DNA from 3 places in the Pseudoalteromonas sp. MMG022 genome. Region 1 is predicted to be linked to each of the others. Evidence: predicted binding sites of a transcription regulator. Region 1 holds the regulator's gene; each other region holds the start of a gene.
The links. Region 1 encodes FliA, which starts transcription of late flagellar genes. Its sites were predicted from a motif close to CTAAAGNTNNNNNNNNNNNNGCCGATA; they were not measured.
Positions count from the first base shown of each region.

Region 2: the regulator FliA is predicted to act here: its motif matches at 5,822-5,848, upstream of L1070_RS09545 (VC2046/SO_2500 family protein).
Region 3: the regulator FliA is predicted to act here: its motif matches at 3,173-3,199, upstream of pomA (flagellar motor protein PomA).

Region 1 is NZ_JAKFZQ010000003.1:220,758-228,179, forward strand. It holds gene fliR (flagellar biosynthetic protein FliR) at 1-296, shown strand, start outside; gene flhB (flagellar biosynthesis protein FlhB) at 300-1,430, shown strand; gene flhA (flagellar biosynthesis protein FlhA) at 1,495-3,591, shown strand; gene flhF (flagellar biosynthesis protein FlhF) at 3,613-5,085, shown strand; gene L1070_RS04250 (MinD/ParA family protein) at 5,078-5,938, shown strand; gene L1070_RS04255 (RNA polymerase sigma factor FliA) at 5,941-6,675, shown strand; gene cheY (chemotaxis response regulator CheY) at 6,715-7,098, shown strand; gene L1070_RS04265 (protein phosphatase CheZ) at 7,119-7,422, shown strand, end outside.
Region 2 is NZ_JAKFZQ010000008.1:118,292-125,713, reverse strand. It holds gene hrpA (ATP-dependent RNA helicase HrpA) at 1-838, shown strand, start outside; gene L1070_RS09590 (response regulator) at 927-1,310, shown strand; gene L1070_RS09585 (PilZ domain-containing protein) at 1,321-1,611, shown strand; gene L1070_RS09580 (class I SAM-dependent methyltransferase) at 1,705-2,895, opposite strand; gene L1070_RS09575 (HD domain-containing protein) at 3,085-3,711, shown strand; gene L1070_RS09570 (ion channel) at 3,727-4,707, opposite strand; gene L1070_RS09565 (YgjP-like metallopeptidase domain-containing protein) at 4,799-5,470, shown strand; tRNA gene L1070_RS09560 (tRNA-Tyr) at 5,477-5,561, opposite strand; tRNA gene L1070_RS09555 (tRNA-Tyr) at 5,580-5,664, opposite strand; tRNA gene L1070_RS09550 (tRNA-Tyr) at 5,686-5,770, opposite strand; gene L1070_RS09545 (VC2046/SO_2500 family protein) at 5,883-6,404, shown strand; gene L1070_RS09540 (YchJ family protein) at 6,415-6,873, opposite strand; gene L1070_RS09535 (SulA-like leucine-rich domain-containing protein) at 6,886-7,323, opposite strand.
Region 3 is NZ_JAKFZQ010000017.1:129-7,550, forward strand. It holds gene L1070_RS14825 (aromatic amino acid transport family protein) at 107-1,312, shown strand; gene L1070_RS14830 (flagellar motor protein MotB) at 1,337-2,278, opposite strand; gene pomA (flagellar motor protein PomA) at 2,284-3,051, opposite strand; gene L1070_RS14840 (exodeoxyribonuclease VII small subunit) at 3,377-3,619, shown strand; gene ispA ((2E,6E)-farnesyl diphosphate synthase) at 3,623-4,510, shown strand; gene dxs (1-deoxy-D-xylulose-5-phosphate synthase) at 4,633-6,492, shown strand; gene L1070_RS14855 (DUF962 domain-containing protein) at 6,537-6,836, shown strand; gene L1070_RS14860 (ligand-binding sensor domain-containing diguanylate cyclase) at 6,833-7,422, opposite strand, start outside.

The DNA.
Region 1 (7,422 bases):
AGTGGTGGCTGGTAGATAACTACTGGCAGATTGTTAATTGGGGGGGGTGGATGTTTACGACCGCGCTGGCGCTTTCGCTGGCTCCTCTTACTGCAATGTTAGTGATTAATATATCATTTGGCATAATGACACGTGCGGCACCACAAATGAATATCTTCTCTGTGGGCTTTGCATTCACACTCGTAGCAGGTTTAACCATTATTTGGGCCACCCTGGGTAATTTTGTTGTGCAGTTTGAATTTCAATGGCTAAAAATGACAGAACTGATGTGTAACTTAATAGGTTGTACGGTTTAGCATATGGCAGAAGATTCTGGTCAAGAACGCACGGAAGAGCCCACCGAGAAGAAAATTAGTGAGGCTCGAAAAAAAGGGCAGGTTGCTCGCTCTAAAGAGTTGGGAACAACTTTTGTGCTGATCTTTTCAGCCATTGCTTTATTGTTGTATGGGCCAGCGATAGGTAAAGGTTTGTATAACATCATGGGCCGCGCACTGAACCTAAATCGCAACGAAAGCTACGATACCACCAAAATGTTTGCAGTATGGGAAAGTGTTTTTTCTGAACTTTTTTTTCCAATGGCGATGTTTGTTTTAATCATTGTTATTGCGGGAGTGGTGGGTAATACCTTGCTGGGAGGGTTTAATTTCAGTTGGCAGGCCGCAGCACCAAAAGCGAGTAAGATGTCACCCATGAAGGGTCTTAAACGAATGTTAGGGCCACAAGCCGCTGTCGAGCTTGTAAAGTCAATACTCAAATTTGTGTTGGTGGCTGGCAGCGCGATTTTCCTGATCAGCGCTTTCTTTTATGAAATTCTTCACCTGAGCATAGAAGTTATGCCGAGCAGTGTGATCCACGCGTTGGAGATTTTAGCGTGGATGTTTTTAGGCTTAAGCTGCACCTTAGTGGTTATCTCAGCGATCGATGCCCCATACCAAAGCTACAACCACCACAAACAATTAAAAATGACACTGCAGGAGGTGAAAGATGAATATAAGAATTCTGAAGGTGATCCACAGATAAAAGCTAGAATTAGGCGCACGCAGCGAGAAATGTCGCAGCGACGCATGATGCAAGATGTACCCGACGCGGATGTGGTGGTCACTAACCCAACACATTATTCTGTTGCGCTTAAATATGATACGGAAAAAGCAGGTGCGCCAATGGTTGTTGCAAAAGGGGTGGATGAAATTGCCATGCAGATTCGAAAAGTCGCGATTGGTAATGAAGTACCCATTGTTGAATCGCCTGCGCTGACGCGCTCGTTATACCACACCACTGAAATAGGACAGCAAATTCCAGATCAGCTATTCACCGCAGTGGCACAAGTGTTGGCCTATGTATTTCAGTTAAAGCGCTTCAATAAAGGCCGAGGACGTCGCCCTACGTCACTCAGCAAAGACTTACCTATCCCTGATGACTTAAAACATTAGACCTAATAATTGGCTCGTAACTTGCTTTATCTGCATAGTGTCAATATTTTGCAGTTGTTAAGTTATGGAATTTAAAGCGGTTTTAGCACAGCTCAACAAAGATAAAAAAGAATACGCCAAAGGTGTTGGTACACCGTTGCTGGTATTGGCGGCTTTGGGGATGGTGATACTACCCCTACCACCTTTTTTGCTGGATATTCTATTTTCTTTCAACATTGCATTAGCTTTAGTGGTGTTATTGGTGACGGTATACACCATGAAGCCGCTTGAATTTGGTATGTTTCCTGCCGTTTTACTCATTGCGACTATCATGCGTCTGGCCTTGAATGTTGCCAGTACTCGGGTAGTACTATTGGAAGGTCACAACGGCGGTGATGCCGCGGGTAAAGTGATTGAAGCATTTGGGTCAGTTGTAATTGGGGGCAACTACGCTGTCGGTCTAGTGGTGTTCCTGATCTTAATCATTATCAACTTCGTGGTTATTACCAAGGGTGCGGGGCGTATATCTGAAGTTTCAGCACGTTTCACATTAGATGCTATGCCAGGTAAGCAGATGGCGATTGACGCCGATTTGAATGCGGGTTTTATCAGTGCTGATGAAGCCAGAGCAAGACGTGAAGAAGTGACACGCGAAGCCGATTTTTATGGTTCAATGGATGGTGCCAGTAAATTTGTAAAAGGGGATGCGATAGCAGGTATTGTGATTCTTGCTATTAACATTATTGGCGGTTTGTTTGTTGGTATGATCCAACATGATTTGCCTTTTAGCCGTGCAATGGAAGTGTACACATTGCTAACGATTGGTGATGGCTTGGTTGCCCAGCTTCCTTCACTGTTGCTATCTATTGGTACTGCGATTGTTGTTACCCGTCAAAATGAATCCCATAACATGGGTGATCAATTCAAAACGCAATTAGGAAACGAAAAATCCTTATTTATCGCTTCAGGTATTTTAATTGTTATGGGTCTCGTACCGGGAATGCCTCACTTTGCATTCTTGAGCTTAGGCGCATTACTCGGGTATTTGGCTTACTTTACCCAAAAACAGAAAAAAGATGCGGCGCAAAATGCCGCCGAAGAAGAAGCCAAGGGTACTGCTGTGGCTAATAAACAAGAGCAAAAAGAACTTGGCTGGGATGATGTGCAACCTGTTGATGTGATTGGCTTAGAAGTGGGTTATCGCTTAATCCCACTTGTGGACCAGTCACAAGGTGGGGAGCTATTGAACCGCATTAAGGGTGTACGTAAAAAGCTATCTCAAGAGTTGGGTTTCTTAGTACCACCGGTACATATTCGCGACAATTTAGAACTAGATCCAAATGCTTACAACATTACCTTAATGGGTGTGGGTTCTGGTGAAGGGGAGCTCAAGCATGGCGATGAGCTCGCTATTAATCCGGGTCAGGTATTCGGTCCAATTAAAGGTATTGAAACAAAAGACCCTGCGTTTGGTCTAGACGCAGTGTGGATCAAGCCAGAACAAAAAGACGAAGCACATTCGTTAGGCTATACCGTAGTGGATGCAGCCACTGTCGTTGCGACCCATATTAGTCAGTTGCTGACAAATAATGCTGCTTTGCTGTTAGGTCATGAAGAAGTACAGAACTTATTAGACATGCTTGCTAAGAGCCATCCACGCTTAGTCGAAGGCTTAGTGCCTGACGTGTTACCACTTACAACTGTGGTAAAAGTTCTACAAAATCTACTTAACGAAGGCGTTGCAATTAGAGATATGCGTTCGATTGTACAAACGCTTGTTGAGTATGGACCACGTAGCCAAGACCCAGATGTACTAACGGCTGCGGTAAGAATTTCGCTACGCAGACTTATCGTTCAAGATGCCGTTGGTAATGCTGATGAAATCCCTGTCATAACATTGGCACCTGAGTTGGAACAGATGTTGCATCAGTCACTTCAGAACGCAGGTGATGAAGGGGCAGGTATCGAACCAGGCCTTGCAGAGCGGCTTCAAAACTCTTTGAGAGAAGCGCATCAAACGCAAGAAATGCTAGGTGACCCGTCCATTTTATTAACCTCAGGTATGTTAAGAAGTGTGCTTTCAAGATTTGTTAAACATACGATCCCCGGCCTTCGTGTGATGTCATATCAAGAAGTGCCAGATGAAAGACAAATTAAGATTGTGAGCTCAGTTGGACAGTAATAGGATTTAAGGGGTTGTAACATGAAGATCAAACGTTTTTTTGCCAAAGATATGCGAACAGCACTAAAAGAAGTGAAAGAAGAGCTTGGTGTAGATGCTGTAATTATGTCGAATAAGAAATTGGCCGATGGCGTCGAGATTGTCGCTGCAATTGATAATGATCGCGCACCAGCAACGCCTAAGCCGAGTGTACAAGAAGCGCCTCAGCAACAGCCTCCTCGCTCTACTGCGCCTCGTTTTGTGCGTCCAGAGCCTCAGCAAGCACGTCCAGAGCCACAAGCGCAAGTGGCAGACAGCTTAGAGGCGCTATTAGAGCGTCAAGCACCGCGCCCTCGTTCGCCACAGCTTGCCTCAATGTTTTCACAATCTGGTATTGATACCGAGCAAGTGTTCAAATCTCGTCAGCAACAAGCTGAGATACATAACCCTAACTATGAACAAGAGCGTTTTCAGCAGCCCAAACCTAGTCACAGTACACCAGCACAAACATCAAACTGGCAGTTTGATGATGAACTAGAATCTGGCTTTGGTGATGACATGGAGCACAGCGACCCTAAACATGATGAAATGTCATCCATGCGTGAAGAAATGAATGCCATTCGTCAACTTCTTGAACATCAAGTTTCTGGCCTAATGAAGCAAGAGATGGCGCGTCGCGACCCGACTCGTGCATGCTTAATTGACCGCCTACAAGGAATGGGTATTGACGCTGATGTAGCTGAACAAATGGCGTGTTTTATTCCAGATGATGTATCCCGCAAAGAAGCTTGGAATGCGTTACTTAACATGGTTGTAAACCAGATGCATACGACCAATAACGACATTCTTCGCCAAGGTGGAGTGTTTGCTTTTGTAGGACCTACAGGGGTTGGCAAAACGACTACTGTTGCCAAACTAGCAGCGTTAGGCGCACAGAAATTTGGTGCTGACAAAGTAGCTCTAATTACAACCGATACGTATCGTATTGGTGCATATGAGCAGCTCTCTACATATGGTCGAATTATCGGCTGTCCAGTGAAGCAAGTAAAAGATGCGAATGAACTGGCTGAAGTGTTGTACCACTTGCGCAATAAGCGACTAGTATTAATAGATACAGCTGGAATGAGCCAAAGAGATTTGCGTTTAACCGAACAGTTGAATACTTTAATGCGTAGCACTCGCGTTGACATTCGTAGTTATTTAGTATTAAGTGCGACTTCACAAATGCACGTGTTACAAGAGACGGTTCGCCATTTCCAAAAAGTGAACTTAACTGGCTGTATTTTTACTAAACTTGATGAGTGTCTAAGTTTGGGTGAGATTATTAGTATAGCGATTCAAAATCGTTTACCAATAGGGTATCTTACCAATGGACAGCGAGTTCCAGAAGATATTCGCGTAGCAAATGCACAAAAGCTAGTCAAAAAGGCTGAGCAATTGTATTTAAAAAGAATAAAAGCACAACATTCGAGACCTGTACCAGTAGCGTCTCAGACAGTAGGAATGTATGATTAACACAGTATTAGATCAAGCAAGTGGCCTGCGTAAAATGAGTCAAAATAGTAATCACGGTGTTAAGGTTATAGCGGTAACGGGCGGTAAAGGCGGAGTGGGTAAAACCAATGTATCTTTGAATACCGCAATTGCGCTGGGCCAGCAAGGAAACCGGGTATTGGTACTCGATGCCGACTTGGGGTTGGCAAACTGTGATGTGATGTTGGGTTTAAGAGTCGAAAAGAATTTGTCACACGTTTTGTCGGGCGAATGCGAATTAGACGAAATATTGGTAGAAGGTCCTGCTGGTATAAAAATCGTTCCTGCAACATCGGGCTCACAAAACATGGTGGAGTTGACGCCTGCTGAACATGCTGGCTTAATTCGCGCATTTAGTGAACTCAATACTGAGTTTGATATCTTAATTGTCGATACTGCCGCAGGTATTTCCGATATGGTATTAAGCTTTTCTCGTGCTGCACAGGATGTCGTAGTGGTGGTGTGTGATGAGCCAACATCTATTACTGATGCCTATGCACTAATAAAAGTATTAAGCCGTGAGCATGGCGTTTATAGATTTAAAATTGTGGCTAACATGGTGCGTAGTTTACGAGAAGGACAGGAATTGTTTGCTAAACTGTCTAAGGTAACAGACAGGTTTTTAGATGTGGCTCTAGAACTTGTTGCAACGATCCCGTTTGATGAAAATATGCGGAAGTCTTCAAGACGTCAAAAAACCATCGTAGAACTCTTCCCTAACTCACCAGCAGCAGTTGCATTTAGAGGTCTAGCTAGCAAGGCCGTGAAATGGCCCATTCCACATCAACCGTCAGGGCATCTTGAGTTTTTTATTGAACAACTTGTCAATGGGTAACTATGGCATCATCGGTGAGTAAAGCGATGGGGTATCAAACATCAGAACATCTACATAAGGTGGTAGAGAGACATGCGCCACTTGTAAAAAAAGTGGCATGTCACTTATTGGCTCGGCTGCCTGCTAATATTTTGCTAGATGATTTGATGCAATCTGGCATGATTGGTCTGATTGAAGCAACCAAGAACTTTGATGCCTCAAAGGGAGCAAGTTTCGAGACTTTTGCTGGCATTCGCATTCGTGGCGCTATGCTGGATGAAATTCGTCGAGGCGACTGGGCACCTCGTTCAGTGCACCGTAAAAGCCGCATGGTTGCAGAAGCTATTGCTGAACTTGAATCCCTCCTCAATCGAGAACCAAAAGATACTGAAATAGCTGAAAAACTTGCTATTACTCTGGATGAGTACCATCATATTCTACATGATGTAAATACCAGTAAAGTTATAGGTATTGAGGACTTAGGTGTAGATGAAGACGTCATTTCGCCTGCAGACAATGATTTATCGCTAGACAAACCATTTAATAACGTTAAAAATGAACGCTTTAACGAATCGTTGGTGGCAGCGATAAAATCTTTGCCAGAAAGAGACGCCCTAGTGTTGTCGCTTTATTACAACGATGAAATGAATTTAAAAGAAATCGGCCAGATACTAGATGTAAGTGAATCTCGTGTTAGCCAAATTCATGGGCAGGCAATGATAAGGCTTCGTGCCAAGATCAATGACTGGGTAAATTAGAGTAAAAAATAATAGGTTCAAACCTCACTGGAGGATGTTTTGGATAAAAACATGAAAATTCTCGTGGTTGATGATTTTTCTACAATGAGGAGAATAATCAAAAACCTGCTAAGAGATTTAGGCTTTACCAATGTACAAGAAGCTGACGATGGCAGTACTGCGCTTCCAATGCTACAAAATCAAGACTTTGATTTTGTGGTAACTGATTGGAATATGCCTGGTATGCAAGGGATAGATCTGCTGCGCGCGATTAGAGCAGATGAGAATCTTAAGCATATCCCAGTGTTGATGGTAACAGCGGAAGCAAAGAAAGAACAAATCGTAGCGGCTGCCCAAGCTGGGGTTAATGGTTATATCGTTAAGCCTTTTACAGCAGGAACACTGAAAACTAAGTTAGAAAAAGTGTTTGAACGTTTAGGCTAATTAATAAGAAGGAGAGGCTAATGTCAACGCCTTCTGTGCCTCAGATCAGCCTTGAGCAGGCAAAGCAGCTAGTTGCTTATTTGGAACAAGGTGAACAAGAAAAGGCAGATCAATTAATTTTGGAAGCTGCCAACAAAGAGCAATCAGAGTTGTTTGCTGAGGTGGGTAAATTAACTCGCCAACTGCATGAATCTTTGAAAAACTTTGAACTCGACACGCGTCTTGCTGATTTGACGACTGATGCCATCCCCGATGCTAAACAACGTTTAAACTATGTCATGGAAATGACAGAAAATGCCGCCAACAAAACCATGGATGCAGTTG
Region 2 (7,422 bases), on a different contig from region 1:
GCAATTTGGTGAGCTACCCAAAGAATATACTAAAAAACAAGGTAACTACGAAATTAAGGCGTTCCCCGCGTTAGTAGACAAAAAGGCGACCACAGCAATCGAGTTATTTGATAGTCCTATTAAAGCTTCAGCTGCGCACCAAAAAGGGATACGCCGACTGGTGTTACTCAATGTGCCTTCGCCTATCAAATATTTGCAACAACATTTACCAAACAAAGCCAAGCTAGGCCTGTATTTTAACCCATTTGGAAAAGTACAAGACCTGATAGACGACTGTATTGCCGCAGGCGTTGACTTGCTACTAGCCAAAGACGTTGATATTCGAGATGAGCATAGTTTTGAGCAAGCAAAGGAGCGTATTCGTGGTGAACTCGGTGATACGGTGGTGCAAATTGCTACACAAGTTGAACAAGTATTAAGTATCGCACATGCTATTAATAAGCGTATGAAAGGAAGGGTAGATTTAACCATGATAACAGCTCATGGCGATATCAAGTCACAGCTAGAGGCGCTGGTTTTCAAAGGCTTCGTAAGTGAACATGGCGCAGCTAAGCTGCCTGATTTGTTACGCTATATGAAAGCGATAGAAAAACGACTAGAAAAGCTACCAGTTGATCCAAATCGTGATCGTTTATGTGTACTTGAACTGGAAAAGGTTGCACAGGCGTATCAGAAAGTGGTCGCACGTATTCCAAAAGGACATCCTTTGCCTGATAATATACAGAGTATCTTTTGGATGCAGCAGGAGCTTAGGGTTTCACTGTTTGCACAAACACTCGGTACGCCTTATCCCATCTCTGCCAAGCGGGTGATGAATGCACTGAGAGACTGCGAATAATTGCTTAATTAGCTTGCAATTTACTCTAAGCCAATTACCTTATTAGAAGGAAAAGTTTTTGGATTTTGAAAAGGAAGTGACATCAACTATGTCCACTCGCAAAAAAGGGAATAACACACCGCATGTACTTGTGGTTGATGATGAATATTTTAACTATGAAATGCTCAGCATGGCTTTATCTGATGCGTTTAAGCTTAGTTATGCAGACTCAGGAAAGAGTTGTTTATCCAACGCGATAGCTCATAAGCCTGATGCAATCTTGCTTGACGTGTGTATGCCAGGCCTTGACGGGTATGACACATGTCGTATGTTGAAAAATACTCCAGAAACGAAAGATATTCCTGTTGTGATGGTATCAGGCTTAGAGTCAGAGCAAGAGCAACAAGCGGGCTACGAAGCCGGTTGTGATGCTTATGTGATAAAGCCTTTTGCCATCCAATCCTTATTAGAAAAACTAAAATCAATGGTATAAGGGGACAGCGATGTTGCATGAGGATAAGCGCAGATTCATGCGTATGATGGTTAATGCAAGGGCCAGATTAACAATACTAGAAACGGGCTTGACGTTTGAAGGTAAATGCCATGACCTAAGTGCAACTGGGTTGTCGATAGAAGTCAGTGAGCCTGTTGAACCGAATACCATGATGGAAGTACACATTAACTCGTCCAGCACAGCTATCCCACCATTGAATGCTCATGCCAACGTAGTACGTTGTGCGCAAGAGCAAGATGGTCAGTATATATTAGGCTTGGAAATCACTCAGTTTAACTGATGTTCAGAACAGCTTAGCTTTGGTCACGATGCTAAAGGTGTGCAAGCACACCTTTAGCAAATGCAATTAACCTTAAATGGGGTTAATTATCCGCTAATACACCTTACAGATTAACCCTTTAAGATAAAATCCTTCTGGATAGTTGCCTGAAATCGGGTGATCTGCCGCTTGATTTAGACGCTCCATAATCAGTAGTTCTTTGCCAGCATCGAGGGCCGCATCCGCTACCACCTTTTGAAACAGGTTTTGTTCCATAAGGCCAGAGCATGAGAAGGTTAATAACGTTCCGCCGGGCTTGAGGATTTGCATCGCTATCATGTTTATGTCTTTATAGCCACGACATGCACCAGTGAGCTGAGCTTTACTTTCGGCGAATTTTGGTGGGTCCATGACAATTGTGTCGAACTGACGACCTTCGTCGCGATACTGCCTGAGCAGCTTAAAGACATCTTGCTTAACAAATTCTGCTTTTGAGAGGTCTAGATTATTGTGTTCGACATTGCGCTTAGCGGTATCCAGCGCAGGTTGAGAGACATCGACATTAATAACCTTGTCACAACCTCCGCGTAGCGCGTACAAGCCAAATGTGCCAGTGTAACAGAAACAGTTCAGGACCGTTTTGCCTTTAACAAAGCGCTCTAATGCCGCGCGACTGTCTCTTTGATCAAGATAGAACCCTGTTTTATGGCCATTGATGATATCAACCTCAATTTTCAAGCCATTCTCTTCAATGAGTACAGGTTCTGCAGGTGCATCACCCCATAGTGCGCCCGTGGTTTTTTCTAGGCCTTCTTTTTTACGCACATCGACATCTGAACGTTCATAAATGTAGCAATCAGGAAATAGCTCTCTCAGTGCCATAAGTAAGTCACCTTTATGACGTTCAGCACCTGCACTGAGCAATTGACACACTATATAGTTGTCGAATTTATCAATGGTAATTCCTGGTAAGCCATCAGATTCCGCTGCACTTAGTCGAAATCCTGTTAATCCACCCTCTTCAATGGTCTGTTGGCGAGCATCCAGCGCACGACGTAGCCTTTTGACAAAAAACTCGGTGTCAATCTGCTCGTTCTGATCAAAACTCCACACGCGGGCACGAATTTGTGAATCTGGACTATAAGCCGCAGTTGCAAGATATTGCCCATCATGGGTATAAATGGTGACCGTATCACCTAAGGCTGGTTTGCCCTTTATTTTCTTGATTGCTTTAGAGAAAATCCACGGGTGCTTACGTTTTAGCGACTTTTCTCGACCGGGCTGTAAATACAGGGCACAAGACATAAAAATTCCTTACTCAATAGAATGCTTGCCATTTTAGTGAAGGGCATGCCAACATACAATCTTAACCTATTAATATTGGCCAGCTAGGGCCTTGAGCTGTTAAATTGTGGGTTATGAATTGTGGCTATGTACGTCATCAATTGAACTGAGAATCCGCTAATAAATTTATAAAAGTCATAAGAGAATGTAATGCATAACATTGAACAGGCATGTAAAAGCTTTATGTTAAACAGCGTCTTTGCTGATACGGCCCATGATTTAACGCATGTTGAAAGAGTGGTTAAAACTGCCAAGCAGCTCGCTGAGCAAGAGCAGGCAGATTTGGCTGTAGTGTTACCGGCTGCATGGCTACATGACTGTGTTGCCGTAGCTAAAAATCATCCTGATAGAGCGAAAGCCTCAAAAATGGCAGCGGACAAAGCTGTGACGTTTCTTCAGTCAGTTGGTTATGATGAGTCTAAACTCAATGCGATTCATCACGCAATCGTAGCTCATAGCTTTAGCGCCAATGTCACGCCTGAAACCTTAGAGGCTAAAATTGTTCAAGATGCGGATAGAATGGATGCGTTAGGCGCAATCGGTGTGAGCCGTTGTATGAAAGTAGGAGGGGCCATTGCTCGCCACTTATATCATCCCGAAGATCCATTTTGTGAGCGCCGTGAAGCGGATGATATGCGTTATACGCTAGATCACTTTTTTATTAAACTGCTACATATTGCTGAGCAAATGCATACTCCTTCAGCCAAAGAGGAAGCGCGTAAACGAACTGACTTCATGCGTGCATTCTTAGAGCAGTTAAAACAAGAGATTGCCTAATTCGTTATATGTATGTCATCGAGTCATGCGCTTTACAAACACAACCACGAATAGGGCTAACGAGAAGCTGCCGGTAAAGGCCTCAACGGCGGCAATAAATCGCGAGAACCCAATGGGTGTGATATCTCCATACCCTAATGTCGTAAATGTCACAACGCTGAAATAGAAGCTGTTCAGCAGAGCGCCGATATTGTCAGAGAAGCTGTTGGCAAAGTCTAACTGTAGGCGTTGCTCGTCGTAGGTTACGCCGAATATAAAGTACATTAATGCACAAAATACGATCATCGTTAAACTGAAACGGATGACGTTTTCTGGTTTTTCTCCATAGCCGCAGAGTAAATTGATAAAACTAGAAACAATGCGCCTTTGTGAAAACTTAGGGTATTGCTGGTGGCGCATCCGTAGTTCTTGATAGGTGAATTTGCCAGCCATTTCAAATAAACCTTGTTGCTCAGCGCCTTTTCTGAGTGAACGATATATTTCCTCAGACTGTAAAAATAAGTCATTAGCGTCATCAATACGTTTTTCTTTTAAAGCGTTAAAGGCTTGTTGCTCTTGTAATAGCTTGTCACCTAAATATAGGTTGTCGATACGGGTATTATTGAGTTTAATTCCCAGCAGGTTTGTGCCCTCAAGGTGGCAGCAATGTAGATTAGCCTCTCTTAAATCTGCTTTCATTAAAGAAGCATGGCAAAATGTATTATTAAACAGGTGAGCACCTTGTAAATTTGCGCGATAAAAGTTGCTGTACGACAAATCATAGCCATTGTGATCACCAAACTTCACTAAATTAAGCCCTTCGAGGTTTGCGCGCTTTAACTCTAAGCCATGCAGTAGACCGCCACGTTTGGCGTAGCGCTCTAGTTTTTGAGTAAGCTCTAAGCCACTTTTGTCAAATTTAGCATCGTGCCAAAAACAAAGTCCTGAACCCATATCAATCTCTTGGCATTTATGACCGTCGGGTGATTTATATTGACAACATGGTTTATCACTCATAGATATCTGATCTCTTTAGCCATTTATTTTTATAGATTAGCAGCTAATTGGCGCGGTAGAATGACTGCAAGAAAACTTTTTTTAATTGAAGATGTTTGAATATCAGCTAAAACTCAGCAAAAGACGTAAGACAGTTGCATTAAAGGTTACGGATACAGGCGTTCATGTGTATGCGCCATATGGTGCATGTATCACGGAAGTTGAGCGGTGGTTAAGCACTAAAAAGTCTTGGGTAGAAGCTCAACAAACAAGACTCGCGATTGGTGTACAAATACAAATACCTTGGCAGAGCAATAAGGTAATGATCTTTGGTGAAGCGTTTGAGTTTTTATTTGGCACTTGTAATTATATTGATCATCAAAAAAAGCAGGTTGTTATCAAAACCTCCACACGCTCTTCAGTCAAATCAATCAGAGCTCAGCTCATAAAGTTGCTGGCAGTTGAGCTTGAACAGTACGTAGATAGCAAATTACATCACTTTAGTACACAAATGAATGCGCCTGTAGCAACTGTAAAATTCAGAGAGTATAAAAGCCGTTGGGGAAGTTGTTCGAGTCAGTACGCACTTACATTCAACGTGTTGCTCGCTGGTGCGCCAAAGAGAATGATTGATTATGTGATGGTGCATGAGTTAGCGCACTGTCATGTTTTATCGCATAACAAGGCGTTTTGGCAGCTTGTCGGTAAATATGACCGAGATTATAAACAAGCGGTAAAATGGTTTAGAGAAAATGCTAAGCAGTTATTTATAGCTAAAGAATAAAAGAGATGGTGGAGGGGGCTGGATTCGAACCAGCGAAGGCAGTGCCGTCAGATTTACAGTCTGATCCCTTTGGCCGCTCGGGAACCCCTCCTCAGTGGAGCATACAATTTGGTGGAGGGGGCTGGATTCGAACCAGCGAAGGCAGTGCCGTCAGATTTACAGTCTGATCCCTTTGGCCGCTCGGGAACCCCTCCAAATTGTATTTGTGTTGTTGATGGTGGAGGGGGCTGGATTCGAACCAGCGAAGGCAGTGCCGTCAGATTTACAGTCTGATCCCTTTGGCCGCTCGGGAACCCCTCCTAAACAACGGCGGTGATAATATCAAAGTTTTTTATTAAGTAAAGAAAACTGCTAAAGAAATTTAAAAAAATGCCGATAAAAGTCTAGTTCAGTAATTAATTGGCGAAACTCTATGCAATTTGATGTGGTATTAACCAGAGAAGACCAACTTGGTAACGCACTTTCGGTGAGTGTGACCGAGCACCGTCGTGCTGATTTTTCCATGTTACTGGCAATGCTTTCTCAAGACGCCTTAGAATTTAGTCAATTTCATTTACCAGAGTCAGAACTGAATGAAGCTGATCTGAGTGAGTTAGCACTTAAGAAGGAACTACAAATTGGCCCTCAGCAAGCACTGGCACCAGAAACATACGATATGTTGATAGGTCAAAACAATGCGTCGCGATTAGCACAAAGCAGTTTAACAACTTTAAAACTGCAACAGTGCCTGTCGCCAGAGCCGTTGGCAATACGCAATGACAAAACGCATATTCCACTAGAGGTAGTGGATAATTGTGAAATAGCGGTAAGGAAGCGCTTGGAATCAATTAAAAGTGGCACTTCAATAGAAGAAAAACCCGCTATGAATGCAGCGGGCTTTTACGATCAGCTTGCTAGCGGACAGATGCAAAGTGCGTTGCAGCTCACCGCTTAAGTAATGTCTATCAGGTGCTATGGCACTTTTTAAACTTTTTACCACTGCCACAAGGGCACATGTCATTTCTACCCAGTTTAATTTCAGGTGTCTGATAAATGTGGCCGTCTAAATACTTCCATAAACCGTCTTCTAAAATAAAATTTGACAACTCATGAAGCGCACAGGCTTTGTTGTCTGCAATATATGTAGCTTGAAACTCAACAAAGCTGCCATCATTTGTATCACCAACCGATAATACCTCTAACTTAATAAAGTCAACGACATCGGCAAATGCCAAAATATCTTCAACACTATGATGCTTTTGTTCTTCTTGAGCGTAAGTTGCTCTTATGTATTGAGCATTTTTTACCACATATGCGCTATAGCGCGAGCGCATAAGCTGTTCTGCTGTTTTAGGAGTTTGTGCTCCTGAAATAAAAGGTTCGCAACATTGTTGGAAAGGCGCTTCACTTGAGCAATAACACATCACTGATACACATTAAGACATAAATGCAGGCATTGTACACTTTTCTGGTTGCTTAGTATGAGAAAAACAGAAAATTTCAGTGTTCGTGTTGGGTAAATTCATCCTACTTAGTTCATTGGCACTGAGAACGTCCGTCCAAGTGATCACGGCTGCAAAATTACCATTGTTTAGCGCAGAAGATAAAACGTAGCTTAAATCGACAATATGCTTTCTTCTAATCACTAATAATTTCTTGGTATCAACAGAGCAGCTATCTATCATTGCTTTATTTGGTACATTATCGGGCGCGATTAACAGTGTCCACCCTTGTTTTTGATTACATTGATGAACAATTTTGAGTAATGCTAAACTTGCACAAATATCATCTTCTGTTGTCACATGATGGACATTACTTACCGGTGACTTTGGTAAACCTGAAGTAATTTCTAAAACTGAACTTGTTTGCAACATAATCAACTCACTGGTGTTATATACAGTATTTGTATACAGTAGTTTATACAGTAATTAGATGCAAGCGAAAATTGTCACTTTTTTATACAAATATACAGC
Region 3 (7,422 bases), on a different contig from region 1:
TAAAACATAGATTACAACCGTTAACATTGATTTATGGCAAAACTATTTCAATTTTTAACACAGCAGTATATCTTGCTGGACTCTCTCACACACAAAGGGGCAATTTGTGCTTAAAAATAAAACACTGGGGAGTATGCTGATCGTCGCAGGTACAACGATAGGCGCAGGTATGCTAGCGCTTCCGATTGCATCTGCTGGATTAGGATTTACAACAGCATTAGTCTTAATTGTGCTGTCTTGGTTACTGATGACCTATACCGCGTTACTAATGCTAGAACTTCACCAATACGCCAGTGCCGATGCAACGCTTAATACCCTTGCAAAGTCTATCTTAGGTAAACGCGGCCAATATGTTGCCAACTTTTCCATGGTCTTTTTATTTTATGCGCTGTGTGCAGCCTATATCGCAGGGGGCGGCGCCCAATTACAAGAAAAAATTAACAACTTGTTAGGCATGCAAGTTGCACCACAAGTCGGTTCCGTGATTTTAGCCATTATCGTAGCCACGGTCGTGACCGCAGGCACCAGCACAGTAGACAAACTCAACAAAGTCCTGTTTAGCGTTAAAATCGTGGTGTTAGCTAGCCTGTTTTTTGTGTTGACTCCCTATGTGCATGGGCAACATCTGTTAGATATGCCTATTGAACAAGGACTGGTGATCTCAGCGATTCCTGTCGTGTTTACCTCTTTTGGTTTTCATGGCTCTATCCCTTCTGTTGTAAAATATGTGGGATTAGACATTAAAACACTGCGTCGCGTTATGATGTTCGGTGCGGCACTACCACTGACTATTTATGTTTTCTGGCAGCTGCTAAGCCAAGGCGTGATGAGCCAGCAAAGCTTAATGCAAAGCGAGGGGTTAACTGGGTTTGTCAGCAATATCTCTAACATTGCCCACAATCCCCACATTACTACGTTTGTCACTATTTTTGCGGATTTAGCGCTTGCCACATCATTTTTAGGTGTGAGTTTAGGGTTGTTTGATTTCTTTGCGGATGCATTTAAAAAGGGCAATGGCAACTTGGAGCGAAGCAAAACAGCCTTAATCACCTTTTTACCGCCATTAGGGTTTGCATTATTTTACCCACAAGGGTTTATCATGGCCTTAGGTTATGCGGCTATTGCACTGGTCGTTCTTGCGGTATTTTTACCCGTAGCGATGGTATGGTCACAGCGCCGTCAAGGTGCCCATGTCGCAGGCTATCAGGTTCGAGGAGGCACATTAGGTCTTGCAATGGCCGCACTATGTGGCGTCGTAATCATTGCCGCTCAGGGCTTACAAATGACGGGAGTTATTCCTTCTCTTGGATAACAACATATCACAAGGCAACTAAAATTAGTTGCCTTGTGGATTCTGTCTGACTTCGATTGGGTCTGATTCTTTTGGCTTACCTTGTAAGATTGAAATCTCAACGCGACGGTTGCGTCGTCTGTCGGCATTGCTCTCATTAGGTACCAAAGGTCTCGTGTCAGCATGACCTACTACCACCAAACGATTCTTATCAAAGCCAGGAGCTTTAACCATTTCACTGGCCACTGCTACCGCCCTTGTGGCCGACAAATCCCAGTTGTTGCTGTACAACTCATTACTCACCTGAAAGTCGTCGGTATGCCCAGAGACTGTAATTTCTCCTGGCACATCTTTTAGTAACTCTGCAATCTCTCTTATCACCGGTGTAAACTTTGGTTGTAAAAATGCACTCCCCGATGGAAACGCGCCATTTTCTTGTATTCGTATGATTATTTGTTGGCCCAGAGATTCAAGCTCTATTGCTCCATCCATGATTTGCTTTTCCATCTGCTGAGCAATTTTTTTAACGAGTTCATTGACCTGCTCTTGCTCTGCCGCCGCGATCGCTTGTGTCATAGCCTGTTCTTGCGACGTGCTCTGCGACTCACCACCGCGTTTGTTACCGCGCTGCTCCTGACGTCCCCCAGCCGAGCTTTCTTCACCGGCTTGGAACTCTAGCATTTGTTGGGTCATCTCAACGGTTTGCTGTTGAATTGTTTCGATTGGTGTTGGTTCGGGTTTGCCTGGGGTAAACTCCATGGCGATCACACTGGTCCCCTTTGGAATATCTTTAACTTCAATTTTATTTTGTACACCAAATGCGAACTTCATTGAGCCTGCAATTTGCTTGAACTTCAATACATCCATTTCTGAAAAAGCCAGCAATAGCACGAAAAAGCACATGAGTAGCGACATTAGATCGGCAAATGTTCCCATCCACGCAGGCAAACCTGGGGGCGGACATTTACACTCTTTCTCGTCAGACATAGTCGCTATTCCTCTTTCTCATGAAGACGTTTTGACTCTGGCAAGTAGTTTTTCAGAATTCCTTCAATAACTTTAGGGTTTTGACCGTCTTGAATGCCCAAGATCGCATCTAGAATTAATCTTTGATTTAGCTCTTCTTCGTCTTTACGCAGCTCTAATTTTGATTGAATAGGAATGGCCACAACGTTGGCCAAAAATGCGCCATAAAGTGTTGTTAAAAGTGCCACCGCCATCGCAGGGCCGATGGCTTTAGGGTCATCCATATTAGATAACATGGCAACCAAACCAATGAGTGTACCTATCATCCCCATCGCCGGTGCGATATCACCGAGCTTTTTAAATAGTTGTGCACCAGATTCGTGACGGTCAGAAGTTAGCGAGATGTCTTTTTGTAATGTCGCTCTGACCACATCCGCATCGTGGCCATCCACTAACATATCGACCCCTTTGCGCATAAACGAATTGGGTATATCTGCCTCTTCTAACGCTAAGAACCCGCCTTTACGTGCTGAGTCAGCTAACTCGACCGCTTTTTCAATTAACTCCTCAGGGGTTTCTATTTTGAACATGAACGCTTTGCCAACAACTTTGCCGATGGCAAAAAACTTAGACATAGAAAAGTTTGCTAATACGATAAATAATGAACCACCAAACACGATGACGCCCGACGCAGCGTCAGCAAACATGACTATCTCACCGTCACTACTCATGAACATGGACATAATAATCAGGCCTATTGCGCCCAGGATCCCAATAACGGTTGCTAAATCCACATACCCTCCAGAGAGTCTTATCTATTCTAAATTATTGCTAAGATGTCCAATGTCAAAATACATTCAAAACATATGCCATTTTTTATTGTAAAGAGTGCAATGCTTTTACTAAGCTCTTGTTTATCGGCAAGCTACTGAATATCTTAAGTCAATTATATTAAAAAGCACCGAAATTGCGAATCACTCTTTGGTACAAAAACCGATAACTTAAGTGTCACTGTATCGCAAAATAGTCCTGCAAACTTTGACCTCGCACCACAATGGCCCTAGAATTGGGCTCTTAAATTCATTTAGTCTTAAATTGGTTAGGAAACGAGACATCATCATGGCAACAAAAAAACCAGAAAATCTGAGTTTTGAAGAAGCAATGGCCGAATTAGAGGGAATTGTTCACTCTATGGAACAAGGTTCACTCACTCTTGAACAATCACTAAAACAGTTTGAGCGTGGTATTGCTTTGGCTAACTCTTCGACCAACAAGCTGCAACAAGCCGAACAAAAAGTCTCAATTCTTATGGCCAATGATACGCACAGTGAAACCGTACCATTTCAAGGTGACGTGGAATAGACCGTGCAATTACAAGAACAACTACAAGATACCCAATCGCGTCTAGCGGCATTTATCGCCAATTACTTTGCTCAACCGCTAGATACTGATGAGACCGTTAAAGCTGCGACTTACTACAGCATTAATAATGGTGGTAAAAGGCTTAGGCCTTTTTTAGTTTACGCAACAGGTAAAATGTTTGGCGCAGCGCTGGAAGATTTAGACGTAGCCGCCGCCGCGCTGGAGTGCATTCACAGCTATTCGTTGGTACACGATGATTTACCCGCCATGGATGATGACGACCTGCGTCGAGGTAAACCGACCTGCCACATCGCCTTTGATGAAGCACAAGCGATCCTTGCAGGTGACGCGTTGCAAACCACCGCCTTCGAACTACTCAGCGAGCACCGCTTTAAAGTCGCTTGTGAGCAACAAATTAAAATGATCAATGCGCTGGCGAAAGCCGCAGGACTACAAGGTATGATCGGTGGTCAGGCGCTCGATTTAGCGGGAACAGACAACGCTATATCACTTGCAGATCTGGAGCGTATTCACCGCCTAAAGACCGGCGCCTTGCTCGGTGCGGCCATTGAGCTTGGCGCATTATGCTCGCCCAATGTCAGCGACAAGGCCCTTAGTGCGTTGCGTTTGTATGCAAAAAATATTGGGTTAGCATTTCAGGTGCAAGACGATATCCTTGATATTGAAGGGGATACTGAGTCTTTAGGTAAGCCTAAAGGTTCTGATATTGAGAACAAAAAGTCTACCTACCCTGCATTACTGGGATTGGATGGTGCCAAGCAAAAAGCCCACAGCTTAATTCAGCAAGCGCTAAGCGCTTTAGAAGAGGTAGAACAAGATACCGAAGTTCTGGCAAGCTTAGCTCACTATATTATTGAGCGGAAATATTAAAAGTCGCTCACTTAGTCTAAATTCATGACAAATTAATGGCTAATTTGCATAAAATAAATAAAATTAACCGCAGCCTTTGTATATAATTGTGCGAAGTTTGCGTAGGACAAATAATCGATACGATGAAATTGGATAGTAGCAAGTACCCCTTATTAACTTTGGTTGATGAACCAAAGCAACTGCGACAGTTACCGCAGCACAAACTTAGCACGCTCAGTGATGAGCTGAGAGATTACTTATTAAACTCAGTATCACAAAGCAGTGGTCATTTTGCTTCAGGGTTAGGCACGGTTGAGCTCACAGTGGCTTTACATTACGTCTATAACACCCCTGAGGATCGTTTGATTTGGGATGTTGGGCACCAAGCTTATCCACATAAAATTTTAACGGGTCGTCGCAGCAAAATTCACACGATCCGTCAAAAAGATGGTTTACACCCATTTCCTTATAGAGAAGAAAGTGAGTACGACACATTCAGTGTTGGCCACTCAAGTACCTCTATTTCTGCTGCGTTAGGCATGTCCATCGCTGCGCAAAAAGAAGGCAAAGGTCGAAAAACCGTTGCAGTAATAGGTGATGGCGCCATCACCGCAGGTATGGCATTTGAAGCAATGAATCATGCTGGTGATATTAAATCAGATATGCTGATAGTGCTGAATGATAATGAAATGTCTATCTCTGAAAATGTCGGCGCGCTAAACAACCATTTTGCACGAATTTTATCGGGTAGTTTCTATACCAATATTCGTGAAGGCAGTAAAAAGCTACTATCAGGCGTACCACCAGTCAAAGAGCTCGCCAGCCGCATGGAAGAGCACTTAAAAGGCATGGTTATACCGGGCACTTTCTTCGAGGAGCTAGGGCTCAATTACATCGGCCCAATTGACGGTCACGATGTTAACATGTTGGTTGATACGCTGCGCAATATGCGTAATTTGAAAGGTCCTCAGCTGCTGCATATCAAAACCCAAAAAGGTAAAGGTTATAAACCTGCTGAAGCCGATCCGATTGGCTATCATGCGGTGCCAAAATTCGATCCTAGTGTTCATAGTTTGCCAAAATCGAAACCTGGCGCGCCAACATTCTCTAAGGTTTTTGGCGAATGGCTATGTGATCAAGCCGCTGATGATAAAAGGCTAATGGCTATCACGCCTGCTATGCGTGAAGGCTCTGGTATGGTGCGCTTCTCAAAAGAGTACCCCGAGCAATATTTTGATGTTGCTATCGCTGAACAGCACGCTGTAACACTGGCTGCGGGTTTTGCCTGTGAGGGGTTAAAACCAGTTGTAGCTATCTATTCAAGTTTCTTACAACGAGCCTACGATCAATTGATCCACGATGTCGCATTACAGAACTTACCTGTGCTGTTTGCTATCGACCGTGCAGGTGTAGTTGGTGCTGATGGTGAAACACACCAAGGCGCATACGATTTAAGCTTTATGCGCTGTATCCCTAATATGGTTATCATGACGCCCAGTGATACTAACGAGTGTCGTCAGATGCTTCATACCGGCTATAACTATAACGGCCCAGCCGCAGTGCGTTACCCAAGAGGTAGCGCCGGAGACGCTAACGTGCAACAGGACATGCAAAAGCTACCCATTGGCAAAGCAAACCTGTTAAGAAGCGCTCAGAAGATTGCCATACTTAACTTTGGCACTTTGCTACACAATGCAAAACTTGCCGCTGAGCAATGCGATACCACGCTCGTTGATATGCGCTTTGTAAAGCCTCTGGATACCGAGTTATTGAGTGAACTTGCCAAAACACATGAGCACTTTGTCACCCTTGAGGACAATGCCATCGCAGGTGGCGCAGGCAGCGCTGTGAGCGAGTTTTTTGCAAGTATCGGAGTGACACCTAAAATCACTCACTTAGGTTTGCCCGATGAGTTTATCAAGCATGGGACACAGGATGAAATGCATGCACAGATGCACCTTGATGAACAAAGCATTTTGCAAAAAGTGCAAAAACTAGTATAAAAAAAGGAGCGTTGGCTCCTTTTTTTTATCTCTAGGGTTTATTCATGGACAAGCGATTTAAGTCATTTCAAGCGTTTTACCCATTCTATCTTGAACAGCATCAAAATCCATGGTGTCGAGCCTGTCACTACTTGGGTAGTACTTTGGTCATCATCACCTGCTTGGCGGCACTTTACTGGCAAAATCCCCTGTATTTACTCCTAGCCCCCTGCGCAGGATACGGATTTGCTTGGGTTGGTCACTTTGTGTTTGAACAAAACCGACCTGCGACCTTTACACATCCGTTTTATTCATTACTTGCTGATTGGCTGATGTATTGGCGATGGATAACCAGACAAGATTAGCGCATCCAAACTTTTACTTCTGCTAGACCATTACTTTGCAGTACTTCAAGTTGCGATTCGACATTACTGCTTTGCTCAAACTCAAAAGCGTCTAGTTGATCATCAAATATAATCGTTGCGGCACCATCACCACCGCGTTGTTTTACTTGGTGCAGTGCGATGTCAGCTAGGTTGACCGATGCCTCCCAACCAATCACTTGTCCTCCCAATAAAGGTAGTGGATACAATGACCACCCCATTGAGATACTCATAGACATTGACTTACCATTGGGCAGCATGAAATCAAAATCTGCGACGGCTTTGCATAGCTCCCTAGCATAGTTGTCCACATCATCACGTTTGAAGTCACGAAGAAGCAGTAAGAACTCATCACCACTCCAGCGCGCTACATAGTCTGAGCCCTGCGTTCTTGAGTTCAGTAAGGCTGCCATCTGCTGCAGACAGCTATCACCACCAATAGGCCCATAGGCGTCATTTACTTTACTGAACTTATCGATATTCAGTATCATCAACACCAGACTCTTGTTTTGCTGCTGTAACGACTGAGCATTACGCTGAAAGTGCTCGACATCTTTGGGGAGCTGAT